2 regions of the Chryseobacterium camelliae genome follow, and region 2 is predicted to be linked to the other one. Evidence: riboswitches for the same ligand, from Rfam matches in the RefSeq annotation. Region 2 holds a riboswitch; the other holds the start of a gene.
What was found. A riboswitch is a leader RNA that binds a small molecule or an ion and turns the genes downstream of it on or off. The one in region 2 is predicted to bind fluoride.

Region 1: linked by a shared signal. The riboswitch ahead of CGB83_RS19130 (voltage-gated chloride channel family protein) and the one ahead of CGB83_RS07460 (voltage-gated chloride channel family protein) in region 2 are both predicted to bind fluoride.

The regions. Positions count from the first base shown of each region.
Region 1 is NZ_CP022986.1:4,166,050-4,173,113, reverse strand. Features, by position in the region: gene CGB83_RS19170 (hypothetical protein) at 1-157, shown strand, start outside; gene gcvT (glycine cleavage system aminomethyltransferase GcvT) at 172-1,248, shown strand; gene CGB83_RS19160 (DUF3060 domain-containing protein) at 1,354-1,713, shown strand; gene CGB83_RS19155 (hypothetical protein) at 2,032-2,493, opposite strand; gene CGB83_RS19150 (arsenate reductase family protein) at 2,497-2,850, opposite strand; gene CGB83_RS19145 (acyl-CoA thioesterase) at 2,961-3,428, shown strand; gene CGB83_RS19140 (sugar phosphate isomerase/epimerase family protein) at 3,497-4,309, shown strand; gene CGB83_RS19135 (GLPGLI family protein) at 4,332-5,168, shown strand; fluoride riboswitch at 5,188-5,261, shown strand; gene CGB83_RS19130 (voltage-gated chloride channel family protein) at 5,325-6,596, shown strand; gene CGB83_RS19125 (hypothetical protein) at 6,715-6,906, opposite strand.
Region 2 is NZ_CP022986.1:1,623,440-1,630,503, reverse strand. Features, by position in the region: gene CGB83_RS07475 (YeiH family protein) at 1-253, shown strand, start outside; gene CGB83_RS07470 (YncE family protein) at 315-1,280, shown strand; gene CGB83_RS07465 (hypothetical protein) at 1,310-1,774, shown strand; fluoride riboswitch at 1,795-1,860, shown strand; gene CGB83_RS07460 (voltage-gated chloride channel family protein) at 1,893-3,197, shown strand; gene CGB83_RS07455 (DUF190 domain-containing protein) at 3,208-3,558, shown strand; gene CGB83_RS07450 (response regulator transcription factor) at 3,654-4,328, shown strand; gene CGB83_RS07445 (sensor histidine kinase) at 4,316-5,593, shown strand; gene CGB83_RS20540 (LTA synthase family protein) at 5,792-7,064, shown strand, end outside.

The sequences.
Region 1 (7,064 bases), 1.8 Mb from region 2:
TGCGGATGAAAAGAATAAGCTTTTCTGGATCACCAAAGTATTCCAGAAAGGGAAAGACCTTTACCTGGTTTCCGTCAACTGTGAACAGAAATACTGGAACGGCAATTACAGCAAGCTGTTCAGCGAATCCCTCAATAGTTTTAGCGTAAAGAAATAAACAAACAATAGAAAATGAAGAAAACAGCCCTGTACGACAAACATGTTTCCCTGGGAGCGAAGATCGTACCTTTCGCAGGATTTGAAATGCCTGTACAATATTCAGGAGTTACGGAAGAGCATTTTGCCGTAAGAGAAAAAGCCGGAATATTCGATGTTTCCCACATGGGACAGTTTTTTGTGGAAGGTCCGGGGGCCATGGAACTTTTACAGTGGGTAACCACCAATAACGTAGACGCTCTGGAAAACGGAAAAGCACAGTATTCATGCCTTCCGAATGAAAACGGAGGGATCGTGGATGACCTTATCGTGTACAAAATGGAAGACGAAAAGTATTTCGTGGTTGTTAATGCTTCCAATATCGAAAAGGACTGGGATCATATCTCAAAACACAATACATTCGGGGCAAAAATGACCAATGCTTCAGACGAAATGTCGTTACTGGCGGTTCAGGGGCCTAAAGCAACTGAAATTCTTCAGAAACTTACGGACACTCAGCTTTCAGATATTCCTTACTATCATTTTACCGTAGGTTCCGTTGCCGGTGTAAGCGACGTGATCATTTCAAATACCGGATATACCGGAAGCGGCGGTTTCGAAATCTACTTTAAGAACGAATCGGCTGAGAAACTTTGGGATGCCATCATGGAAGCCGGAAAAGAAGAAGGCATCATCCCTTGCGGACTGGCTGCCAGAGATACCCTGAGACTGGAAAAAGGATTCTGCCTGTACGGAAACGACATTGATGACACTACGTCGCCGATTGAAGCCGGACTGGGATGGATCACCAAATTCGATAAGGATTTTGTTTCAAAAGATACCTTTGCCAAACAGAAAGAAGAAGGCGTAAGCAGAAAACTGGTTGGTTTTGAGCTGACGGACAAAGGTGTTCCGAGACACGACTATCCGGTGGTTGATGCTGAAGGTAACGTGATCGGCAAAGTAACTTCAGGAACCCAATCCCCGATGAAGAAAATCGGTTTGGGACTGGCTTACGTAGATCAGCCGCATTTCAAACTGGGATCAGAAATCTTTATCCAGGTAAGGAACAAAAATATCCCGGCTAAAGTTGTGAAGGCCCCTTTCGTATAACGACCGGAACAACAATATACTAAGCCGTCCCTTTGAAAGGACGGCTTTTTTTATCCATTTTTTCAATTGGCATTTTCCTTGCTATCAGTTTCCTAAATCATTATTATGAAAAAATTAGCCGCTGTATGCATTCTTTTATTTGGTGTACAATATGTAAGTGCACAGGCAGGGACTCAATCAAAAAACAATAAGACGATTTCAGTTGAGGGCGTTGGCCAGACAAAGACCTATATCTCAGAAGGCGGAAACGCTGAAGTTTCCGGGGCCAATAACATCATTACTATCAATGGACGTATATCAAGACTCGAAGTATCCGGATCCGGTAATACGATCATGACAGATAAAGTTTCGAGCATTGTTGTTGAAGGGACCAGTAATAAAGTATATTACAAAAGCGCTCCTACGAAGACCGGAAAACCGGCTGTATCTTCCAGCGGAGTTGGCAACAGTATTGAGAAAAAATAACAACAGCCTCGTGATCCACTGAAAAAGCTTATGGATCTGTCTGGTGTGATTGTCTGTTTACAGTAGGACTACAGATATTCCATAGGCTTTTCTGGCGATCAAAACCTAATTTCATCAATCTCCTCTCCTATTTCAAATTCTGACTAATATTCAGACGAGATCAATATAGGCCACTCGTCACATCAATACCTAAGCATATACTATAAAAACTCACTAGCTCATTTCAAATCCTTTACGCTCAGACACTCAAACCCTAAATCTCTCCAACCCTATAACACTCCAACACTCTTACCCTTTAACCATATTACACTCCAACTGTCACCGATAGACCAGAATATTCTTCACTACCTGCTTTCCGTAAAACTTCTCCTCAGATTCGGAAAAATAAAACTTATTCCGTTGGGTATTGCTGCTTACTGTTCGGTAGGACAGAGGAGACTCCCAGGTGATCAGCATTTTGGTTTCATTCATCACGGGATAGTTCAGTGTATAAAACCGGAATACAGATTTTTCAATCACATTATGGTCATATTTACCGGGAACTGTCCAGACGGTTTTAGGTTTGATCAGGGTCATTTTATTTAAAAGAACAGAGAATGGCTTGCCGATATAGTCCTTTTTATGAATTTCAAAAGCTTTGAGGTAGGATAAAGTATCCGGTATTGCCGGCTTTACCTTATCTGCAACAGTCTCCGATGGTTTCTTTTGCTGGGCTTGAACAGGAATGCAGGCTGAACAACAGATCAGCAGGATGGTCATTGTTCTACTGGCGGGATTCATCACTTATTCAACCCCGAAAAATGTCCTGAGATCTGCAACGGTTTTCTGGTCATTACCAATGAAAATCTTTTCATCAGTGATAAAAATCGGTCGTTTGAGAAAAGTGTAATGATCAAGTAGCAGCGATTTGAAGTCCTTTTCACCAAGCGTTTTTAAATCCAGCCCCCTCAATTTGATCTGGGTAGATTTCTTGCTGAACAGTGCTTCGTATGATCCGCTTTTTTGATGCATCTCTTCCAGTTCGGTTTCCTTTACCGGATCCTTTTTAATTTCCCGCAGCTCCCAGTCGGTAAGGTCAAACTGAGCCATGATTTTCCGGCAGGTATCACATGTTTTGAGGTAAAATACTTTCTTCATTGTCGGTTTCTTTTATTTTGCTGTCCTTTTCAGGAGTTTCAAAGGTCAAAAGTAGGATTTAATCTAAAATTCCGGAAATTATTAAATATCTTTATTCGAAATTTTTCAGCATGCAGAATAAACCTATCACCTTTCAGTTTATTTCCGAGCCTTCGGATGTCAACTACGGAGGCAATGTACACGGCGGAAGCGTCATGAAATGGATCGACCAAGCCGGCTATGCCTGTGCCACGACCTGGAGCGGGAATTATTCCGTTACAGTCTATGTGGGAGGAATCCGTTTTTATGATCCCATCAAGATCGGTGAAGTGGTCAAAGTAGATGCCCAGGTCATTTACACCGGGACGTCGAGCATGCATATTGCCATCAACGTCTATTCCAGAAACCTGAAGCAGCCGGATTTCGAAAAGAAAACCCACTGCATTATTGTGTTTGTTGCCGTAGACGAGAATGGTAAAAAGCTTCCGGTTCCCAAATGGACACCCGAAACCGATGAGGAAAAGCAGCTTGAACAGTATGCCAAACGCCTGATGGAACTGAGGAGCCAGATCGAAAATGAAATGAAACCGTTCCTGTAATACACATGCAAAGAAAAGATTTCATCAGACTTTCATCATTTGGGCTCTTAGGATTATACTCCTGCGGAATGACACATAAAAAGAACCACCACCAGAACAGAACATTGGGCATCCAGTTGTATACGGTACGAGAAGCACTTTCTGCCGACCCGGAAAAAGCTTTGGAAAAACTCGCTGAAATGGGTTTTACAGACCTGGAAATCTATGGTTATAACGGGACATTTTTCGGCCGGACCGCGAATGAGTTCAGATCCATCCTGAAGAATACCGGCCAGCGCGTAGTCAGTTCGCACCACACCACAGGAATCGCGCATCCTGATCCTGGGACATTGCTCCACGGCTGGGAAAAAACAGTGGAAGATATGCAGAATATGGGTGCAGAATATATGGTCTGCTCGTATATTTTCCCGGAAGAAAGGACACCTGAGAATTACCGTAAATTGCCCGACCTTCTCAATACTGCAGGAACTACTGTCCGGAAAGCCGGAATGCAGATGGCGTATCACAACCATGATTTTGAATTTGAAAAGCTTGATGAATCGGGCACTGTATATGATTTTATCTTAAATTGCTCTTCCTCGGAACTGGTAAAAATGGAGCTTGACCTGTACTGGATGGCAAAAGCAGGAATTGACCCGTTGTCTTATTTCGAAAAATATCCGAAAAGATTTCCGCTGTGGCATGTAAAAGACATGAAAGCCGGCTCAAAAGATTTTGCAGAAATCGGAAACGGAACCATCGATTTTGAGAGAATTTTTAAAGCCCGGGAAAAAGCAGGTCTTCAGTATTGGTTTTTGGAGCAGGATTCGAGTGATAAGGACATGTTTGACAGCATTAAAATAAGTAAAAAATATATTTCTGAACATCCTTATTTTAAATAAAATCCGATCAAAAAGATGAACCATGAAAAAAATTCCAATACTCTTTTTCATATTGATTATCAGCGTACTGAATTCACAAACGCATCGGTTTATCTATGAGCTTCAGTGTAAAATGGATTCTACCGACGCAGATTATCAGAAATACAACATGATTCTGGATATCAATTCGAGAGAGATGAAATTTTATGGAAGAGACCTTTTGGTTAACGATTCCCTCAATAAAAAGTTCGGAAATATTGATAACAGGCATATTGACATGACCGGGCAAGTGGTAAAAAGGAAAACAAATACCAGTGAAAACGAAAATTTTATCAATATTAAATTTGGATATTATTCCTTTAAAACTACCGACAAAATAAACTGGAAGATCTCCGGCGAAACCCGACAGGTCCAGCCATATACGCTGCAAAAGGCGACTGCAACATTTGGAGGAAGAAATTGGATAGCCTGGTTTAGCAAGGAGATTCCCTTTAATGAAGGACCTTTCAAATTTTCCGGACTTCCGGGCCTGGTTTTCGAAATTTACGATACAAAGAAAAATTTTATTTACAACCTTATTAAAAGCCGGGAATTATCGGACACATTTCATACCGAGGACTTTCTTGAATCCAATTTTGGGAATAAAGCAATTTATATTAATGAAAAACAGAGGCAAAAGCTTTTAACAGAATTTTTTGATGATCCTTTTTCATTTGAAAGAACAAACTTCACTAAGAATGACACTTTGCACATCAATATCAACGCAAAAGAGGTTTCTACTATCGATGAACTGAATGCTCAGGTTAAAAGCATGCAGGAGATCATCAAAAAATACAATAACCCTGTTGAGATTGACAAGGCGATGCATTATAAAAACTAAAAATTATTTTTATCTTTGCCTTACAAAAGGAAATGGTGTTCTTCCTTACCCAACCGCCCCGTTTCATACGGGACTGATGACGCCTGATTAATAGATTATTAACCGTAATTGAATCAGGAAACTATGTCTGTACGTCATCGAAATTATATCGGAATAGTGTTATTTAACATCAGGTTTTTCTTCAGGAAATATCCGGCATTGCCTTATGTGCTGAAATGGCTGTGCATCAGCTTAGTCATCGGAGCATTGGTAGGGACCGCTTCCGCAGGTTTTCTCATTTCCCTTCAATGGGCTACGGATTTCAGGGAAAACCATCTCTGGCTTATCGGGCTTTTACCTGTTGCAGGTATGGCTGTTGGGCTTTTATACCATTACTGGGGCAAGGAGGTGGAAGCCGGGAATAACCTTCTGCTGAATACCATTAATGATCCCGCAAAAACGATTCCGTTCAGAATGGCACCTTTCGTTTACCTGGGCACCGTGATGACACACTTTTTCGGGGGTTCGGCTGGGCGTGAAGGAACGGCGCTTCAGATGGCAGGAGCCATTTCGGATCAGCTTTCCAGACCTTTCAGCCTTAACCGTGATGACAGAAAAACACTGCTGATGGCAGCCATCGCGGCCGGTTTCGGGTCTGTATTCGGGACGCCACTGGCCGGAGCCGTTTTTGCCCTGGAAATACTGTTCATCGGGAAAATCCGGTACCATGCTATCTTTCCGGTTTTTGTTTCCGCAGTCCTGGCCAGCCTCATGACGGATCTCTGGGGAGCAAAGCATACCCATTACCACATCGGAAAAATCCCTGCTCCTGATTTTTTACCGGTAATATACAGCATTATCGCGGGAATGGTCTTCGGGATCTGCGCAGCAGCATTCAGTAAGCTGCTCCATAAAACGGGCGCGGTGTTAAGAGCAAGGATAGCATTTCCGCCGCTTCGTCCGTTCATCGGAGGAATTATAGTTGCTTTGGCTGTTTTTGCATTGGGAACAACACGTTATATAGGCCTCGGAATTCCGGTCATCACGGAATCATTTCAACACCGTCTTCCGATGTATGATTTTGCCTTAAAAATGGCTTTTACCATCATCACTCTTGCCGCAGGTTTTAAAGGCGGGGAAGTTACCCCGCTGTTCTTCATAGGCGCAGCATTGGGCAGCGCCTTATCCCTTTTCATTCCGCTCCCGTTCGGATTACTTGCCGGAATGGGTTTTGTGGCCGTATTTGCAGGAGCGACCAATACGCCTCTGGCCTGCATCCTGATGGGTATTGAACTCTTCGGCGCCGAATGCGGCATCTATGTTGCCATTGCCTGTGTGGTTTCCTATCTCTTTTCCGGGCACAACAGCATTTATTCCCAGCAGAAAATCGGTTCAGAAAAAAACAGCCGGTACCGCAACGACCGTGACAAAAGCTTTTCTGACCTGTAACCTTGTCAGGGTTTTGAACCCTGGCAAGGTTATGCAATAAGTACAAAAGCCTCCCGGAAATCCGGAAGGCTTCTGCGTATTAAATGTGGAAATGTTTTTTAATTTAAGATCCTCAGCATTATACCTGGTCGTTGCAGGTATATACCTGCGGACATCCGATATACTTCACGCAATAAGCAGGACCTGTAACGGCACCTGAACAGCTGCATTTACACTGGCTGAGATCCGGGTTTCCGCTGATTCCCCCTGTGATGTTTCTAAGATCAGACTTCCCTAATTTTTTTGCGTTTTTGAAAATGTTGTTTGACATGTGATTTTGGATTTTTATAGATTAAACAAATTGTTTGGTATGCTTCAAAGTTAAACAAATATTAATTATTCACAGCATAATTTAATAGTATTTTTATAAATTATTTATTATGACTGACTTATTAATCTTATAACGCAGAAACCTTCATAAATATTTCT
Region 2 (7,064 bases):
AATCCCCTACTTTATAGGCTTATTTGTTTTGGCTATGATTGTCAATACCTATATTCCTTTTGTTCAGAATTTCAGTCATTACCTTACCGGTATTGCCAAAGCAGGGCTAACCTTAACTTTATTTTTAATTGGCTGCGGTCTGAATAGAAAATTACTGATGAGCGTTGGTTTTAGACCTTTGATTCAGGGCGTTGTACTTTGGGGCATCATTTCTGCTGCTGCATTATGGGCGGTAACTTCTTTTGCCAGTTAAGAATCTATTGCTTAATGTATTTGAACAAATTAATATCATACTTCACTAAACAAGAAATAATATGAAATCACTACCATTTAAAATTTCACTGATACTTTTAAGCTTTACAATAAAAGCGTTCGCACAAGTTCCATTCGATGGGGATATTAAAAATAATTCACTTGCAGTTAGCCCTGATGAAAAAATAGCGGCGGCTTCTTACAGTGATTCTACAGAAATTAAAATTTATGACCTATCCAAAGCCGAGTTAAAAACTACAATCAAAGGTTTTGTCAACCCCAGAAATATCCTTTTCTCTCCGGATGGAAAGCTAATTTACATTACCGATAGTAGTCTTGGATATCTGATGGTTTATAATTCTGACAATTATCAGCTGATTAAAAAATACCCGGTTGGCTATGGTGCATTTGGGACTGCTATCTCAAAAGATGGGAAACAGCTGTTTATCAACAATGAAGCGACTAATACGGTAACCTTGGTCAATCCAGAAACATCTGAGGTCAAGAATATCATTACTGGCTTTCATCAGCCCAGGCAAGGGGTGAAATTTAATCCTGATAATACAAAGCTCTATGTGACCAATTTTGGAAACGACCATATCACCGTTGTTGATGTTAAAACGCTAAAAATAGAAGGAGAAGTGGAGGGTTTCAATAAAATCCGGGCCATCTCGATTAGTAAGGACGGTAAAACCTTATATGCAGCGAACAGCGGAACAAATGAACTGCTTATAGTAGACATCGCCAGTAAAAAGATTGCTTATCGCATTCCTGTTGGGAAAGATAATTACGGAGCAAGTTTGTCTCCAGATGGAAAATTTGTGTTAAGCGGTAACAAAATTGATAATACTATTTCAGTAGTTGACGTTAAAACCAATAAGAATATCCAAACCATCAAAGGTTTTAAAGAACCAAGACAAGCCATCGTTTTTTCGAAATACGGAAAGTTCCTTTATGTTTTGAACAACGATTTAAGTGTGGATAAAGTCAGCATGGCTAACTATAAAATCGTTCAGTCAATGAAATGATCAGGTGATAATAAATATTACTTTTTGAAATGCCAACAGAAATCTTACTGATCACAGAAGCAAAAGCTTCTGATACAAAATCTTTTTACAAATGTAATACACCTTTGTATAGGAGTGTAAAGTCTGCCTTTGAAATGCAATTTGGAAACTTTGAAACCGATATTGATTTTTTAGCATTTTTTAAGGAAATGAAATGCAAAATTGAATATTTGGTGACTGAAGTAATTGACCGAAAGGATAAAAAAATCAGACAAAAACAACGTTCTGAAAGTGTTGACTCGCTTTCGAAAAGATTAAGAATATACCGTCCCAAATGTATTATCATTATAATGAAGGATATTGAAAACTTTGTTTTAATGGCGGTAGAAAGAGCAAATTTACCAGAAGATTTATTTATTAAAAGTGTTCCATTCCCAGCAATGAGTGAAAAAAACAGCATCAATTGTGAGCTTGGAATAGCAAAAATTCTTAAAGATTATGTCGTAGGTCATTGATTTTTATTACCTTTGATTATTCAAAAAAAGGGAATGGTGTCTCCCTTACCCAACCGCCCTAAAAAGCTGATGGCGCCTGATTAAAATTGAATGTTCAATCATTTAGTCAGGATATATTATGCATTATCATCAAAAATCGAAAGGGCAAAAATCCTTTATCAGAACAAAAGCTTTTTTTAGAGCTTATCCATCACTTCCCTATATCATCAAATGGTTATTCATTAGCCTTGTAATAGGTGCTTGTATCGGAACTGCGTCCGCATTATTTTTAAAAACATTAGGCTGGGTTACAGATTTCAGGGAAAATCACCTTTGGTTGATTGCCTTACTTCCGGTTGCAGGGTTCGTAATCGGATATATTTACCATCAATTTGGTAAAGAAGTTGAAGCAGGAAATAATCTGCTGATTGATACTATTCACGACCCTAAAGAAATCATTCCTTTTCGGATGGCGCCTTTTGTTTATCTCGGAACTTTGGCTACCCACCTCTTTGGAGGTTCTGCGGGAAGAGAAGGAACAGCGATACAAATGGCAGGTTCTATTGCCGACCAATTTACCAAGCCACTAAAACTCAATCTAAATGAAAGAAAAGTTTTAATTATTGCCGCCATTGCTGCCGGTTTTGGTTCTGTATTCGGAACGCCGCTAGCCGGAGCCATTTTCGGTCTGGAAGTTTTTCTGATTGGCAGACTAAAATATGATTCGATTTTTCCGGCATTTGCATCGGCAATCATCGCAGACTTAGTCACCAAACTTTGGAAAACCGGACATACCCATTATCATATTCCGACCATTCCTGATTTTTCATTTTTAAATGGTTTATACGCCATTCTTGCCGGAATAGCTTTCGGGCTATGTGCTGCAATTTTCAGCAAAACCATTCATCGTGTGGGTAAAATTTTCAAAGCAAAAATTTCTTACCCACCTTTACGTCCTTTGGTTGGAGGTATTTTAGTTGCAACCGCAGTTTGGGCTTTAGGAACGACAAAATATATCGGTTTAGGAATTCCTACCATTGTTTCGTCTTTTGAACAGCAATTACCAGCCTACGATTTTGCATTAAAAATGATTTTTACCATTGTTACATTAGCCGCAGGATTTAAAGGTGGTGAGGTGACACCTTTATTTTTTATCGGAGCTGCATTGGGAAATTCGCTGGGCTATTTTATTCCTTTACCAACAGGGCTTTTGGCAGGAATGGGCTTTGTAGCAGTTTTTGCAGGCGCTACCAATACACCTCTGGCTTGTAGTATTATGGCAATTGAACTTTTCGGGAGTGATTGTGGGGTTTATGTAGCCATTGCGTGCGTTGTTGCTTATTTATTCTCAGGTCATAGCAGTATTTATGGCAGACAGATGATCGGTGAGCCTAAACACAACAGGTTTGGAAACTACACCGGAAAAAGACTAAATGAACTATAATTTTAAAATTATGAACGCAGAAAATTTAGCCATTGCAAAAATATACTTTAGATACGGACAATCAGTAGTTGGGCAGAACTTTTGGAGGAAACTTTGGAATAATAATCTTGGAGAATATCTTTTGAAAAAGGCGAAACAAAACGCTATCCATCAAGCCAATATTTTTACTGCTAAAAGCGGATATTTAAATAACGGTTCTATCCAATACAATATTTCTGAAATTCCGTCATCTGAAAATCCTGTTTGTTTAGAGTTAGTAGATGAATCCAGTAAGATAAAGGCTTTTTTGAACGAGAATAAAGAAGAATTACAGAAAGTATCTTTGATATTACTGAATGACATGATTATTGAATTAGCATAAATCTCATTTTGAAAAGCTATTTATCCATTCAGAAATACTTCAAAATCCATCGCTTACTTTGTTTATTAAATCGTTAAAATTAATAGAATGAACAGATGAAAATATTAATTATAGAAGATGAAAAGTTATTGGCTGAAAGTATTGCCACTTACTTAAAACAGGAACAATATAATTGTGAATTTGCTTCTACTTTTGATGAAGCTATTGAAAAAACAGGCGTTTACGAATATGATTGCATTTTGTTAGATTTGAATCTTCCTGATGGCGAAGGTCTGGAAATTCTGGAAGCGTTAAAAAAAGAAAGTAAACAGGATGGTGTCATTATTATTTCGGCAAGGGATGCTGTAGATGATAAAATTATAGGGCTCAAATTAGGTGCGGATGATTACCTCCCAAAACCTTTTCATCTTTCAGAACTGAGTGCCAGAATATATTCGGTAATACGAAGAAGACAGTTTTCCAGTACCAATCATTTAGAAATCAATGAACTTTCAATTGATTTGCTTGCGAAAGAAGTACGTGTAAACAATCAAGTGATTACACTTACAAAAAAAGAATATGATTTGCTTATTTTTTTAATTGGCAACAAAAATCGTATTGTATCTAAAGTAGCTTTAGCAGAGCATCTATCAGGAGATATGGCAGATATGTTGGATAATGTAGATTTTGTGTATGCACACGTAAAAAACTTGAAAAAGAAGCTGGCAGATGCTGGTTGCGATGATTATATCAAAACAGTTTATAAAATGGGCTACAAATGGGACGTGTGAATGGCTTACTAAACAAAACATTACTCTATTATACTTTTTTGGCAACATTCGTTCTGTTGTTGAGTGCTCCTTTTTTCTATCTTGTAATGGAAAAGCTATATACGGACGACGTGGATGAAGCGATATACCTGCGAAAAAAAGAATTTGAAATTGACCATCTTAAAACGATTCGTTCTTCTGATATTCATATATGGAACCGCTTCAACAGGGATGTAAGAATTATACCGGATACCATTTCTGGAAACCGCAAAAATAAGATTATTCAGGAAACTATATTCGATGAAGTAGTACCGGAATGGGAACCTTATCGGGTACTATATTCGGATGTGAAGATTGAAGGAAAGCCTTATGTATTAAAAATTCAGCTCAACCTGGTAGAATCCGAAGATTTGATTAAAGCCATTATTTATGTCTATCTGGTCATTCTCGGAGGAATGCTGCTGGTTATATTTTTCATAACCCGTTTTATTGCAAACCGTTTGTGGAAACCATTTTACGAAACATTACAACTGATTGATAAATTTAATATTGAACAACAATCGCTTCCATCATTCAATAAAACCGGAACAAAAGAATTTGACCAACTGAACACAGGAATTGAAAAAATGATTGTTTCTAATGTAAAATCATATAACTCCCAGAAATCCTTTACCCAAAATGCTTCACACGAGTTGCAGACTCCTTTGGCAATTTTTCAATCCAAACTCGATTTACTTTTACAGGATACTTCACTTACCCAGCAACAATCCGTTGTTTTGCAGTCTTTGTACGAAGCCTCGCTGCGTCTATCCCGTATCAATAAAAACCTATTGCTCCTCACCAAAATTGAAAACAGGCAATATGCAGAGGTTTCAACATTTACGGTAAACGAATTGGTCAATGATGTTATTGGCTATTTTGAGGAACAGGCAGAAAATAAAAATTTACGGATAGAAATCGAAGAAAATGCTATCATTGAAATTAACGCCAACAGGGTTTTAACAGAGATATTAATAAATAACCTTATACTAAATGCTATACGGCATAATTTAGAAAATGGAAATATTACCATTCTAATTGAAGATGCCAAATTCAGTATAATCAACACAGGAATTTATAAAGAACTTGACAATGCTATTCTTTTTAAAAGATTTGGCAAGGCAACCACCGATACACGAAGTTCAGGCTTAGGTTTGGCTATCGTGAAGGAGATTGTGGAACAATACAAATGGGATATCAAATACGAGTTTAAAAATAATCTGCATTGTTTTACAGTGCTTTTCTAAAAATTCAGAAAATCTACAAAATCATATATATACTTTGTTCGCATAAAATGAAAAAGTATGTATTTGTTAAAAATATTCAAAAGCCGGTTTTCTATACTCTTTTCCCTGTTCACGCTATACATTACCTTATCGCTGCTTTTAAGAGTAGGGTTGCTTTTATATTCGGTACACAATATTGATTTTACTGTTGCCAATATTATGAAAATACTTTTTTTAGGATTTTCATTCGATATCACAACGGGTCTGTTTTTCATAACAACATATAACATTTTTCTTCTTGCTCTTCCCAAAAAATGGATTGGTAGTTTGCTGGATAAAACATTCACCTATTGTTATTGCTTTATTGTTTTGTTATTGATGTATTTCAGTTTGATGGCAGAAATCCCATTTTGGGATGAATTTGGGGTAAGATTCAATTTCATTGCTGTCGACTATCTTATATACACTTATGAAGTTATTACTAATATCAATCAATCCTATCCACTTCCGCTGATTATAGGGATATTATTAATTCTGATTGTTCTAAGTTTCTATTTATTTCAAGAAAAAAAATTTTTCCTTTATAGTTTTACGAATAAAATGCCATTTCTAAAAAGATTGATAATGAGTGTAAGCCTATTAATATTAACCTTTAGCCTTGGCTTCTTTTTAAAAAATAATTGGGCTGATAACGGAAATAATCTTACGGTAAATGAATTAGGTAAAAATGGGGTGTTTTCATTTTTTGCTGCATTCAGATCGAATGAGCTTGATTATGGAACTTTTTATCCAACAATAAATCAAAGGCAAGCCTATCTGGTTCTAAGAAAAAAACTTTTGCAAAACAACCAGCACTATTTGTCAAAAAGCAACACAGAAATTTTACGAGAAACCGAAGGCGAAACACTTATTAGGCCTAATATTATTTTATTAACCATTGAGAGTTTTAGTGCTGAATTTTTAAAATCATTCGGTAATACCCAAAATCTTACGCCAAACTATGATGCACTATCCGCAGAAAGCATATTTTTTACCAATTTGTTTGCGACTGGTACACGTACTGTGAGGGGAATGGAAGCACTCACCTTATCCATTCCGCCCACTCCTGGAAACAGTATTGTAAGGCGTCCCGATAATCAACATCTTTTTTCTGTGGCCACAATTGTAAGAAACAAAAATTATCATCCATATTTCATTTATGGTGGTGATGGTTATTTCGACAATATGAACAATTTTTTCGGGGGTCAGGGTTTTGATATTGTTGACAGGGATCGTGGCAACACACTTTCAGAAGATATAGCTACCAAACGGTACCGTATTCCAGACAGTGAAGTAAGTTTTGAAAATGCTTGGGGCGTTTGTGATGAAGATCTTTACAAACAGTCCATAAAATATGCAGATATCAACTTTGAAGAAAAAAAACCTTTCTTTCAATTTGTGATGACAACATCTAATCATAAGCCCTATACTTTTCCAAATGGAAAAATAAATC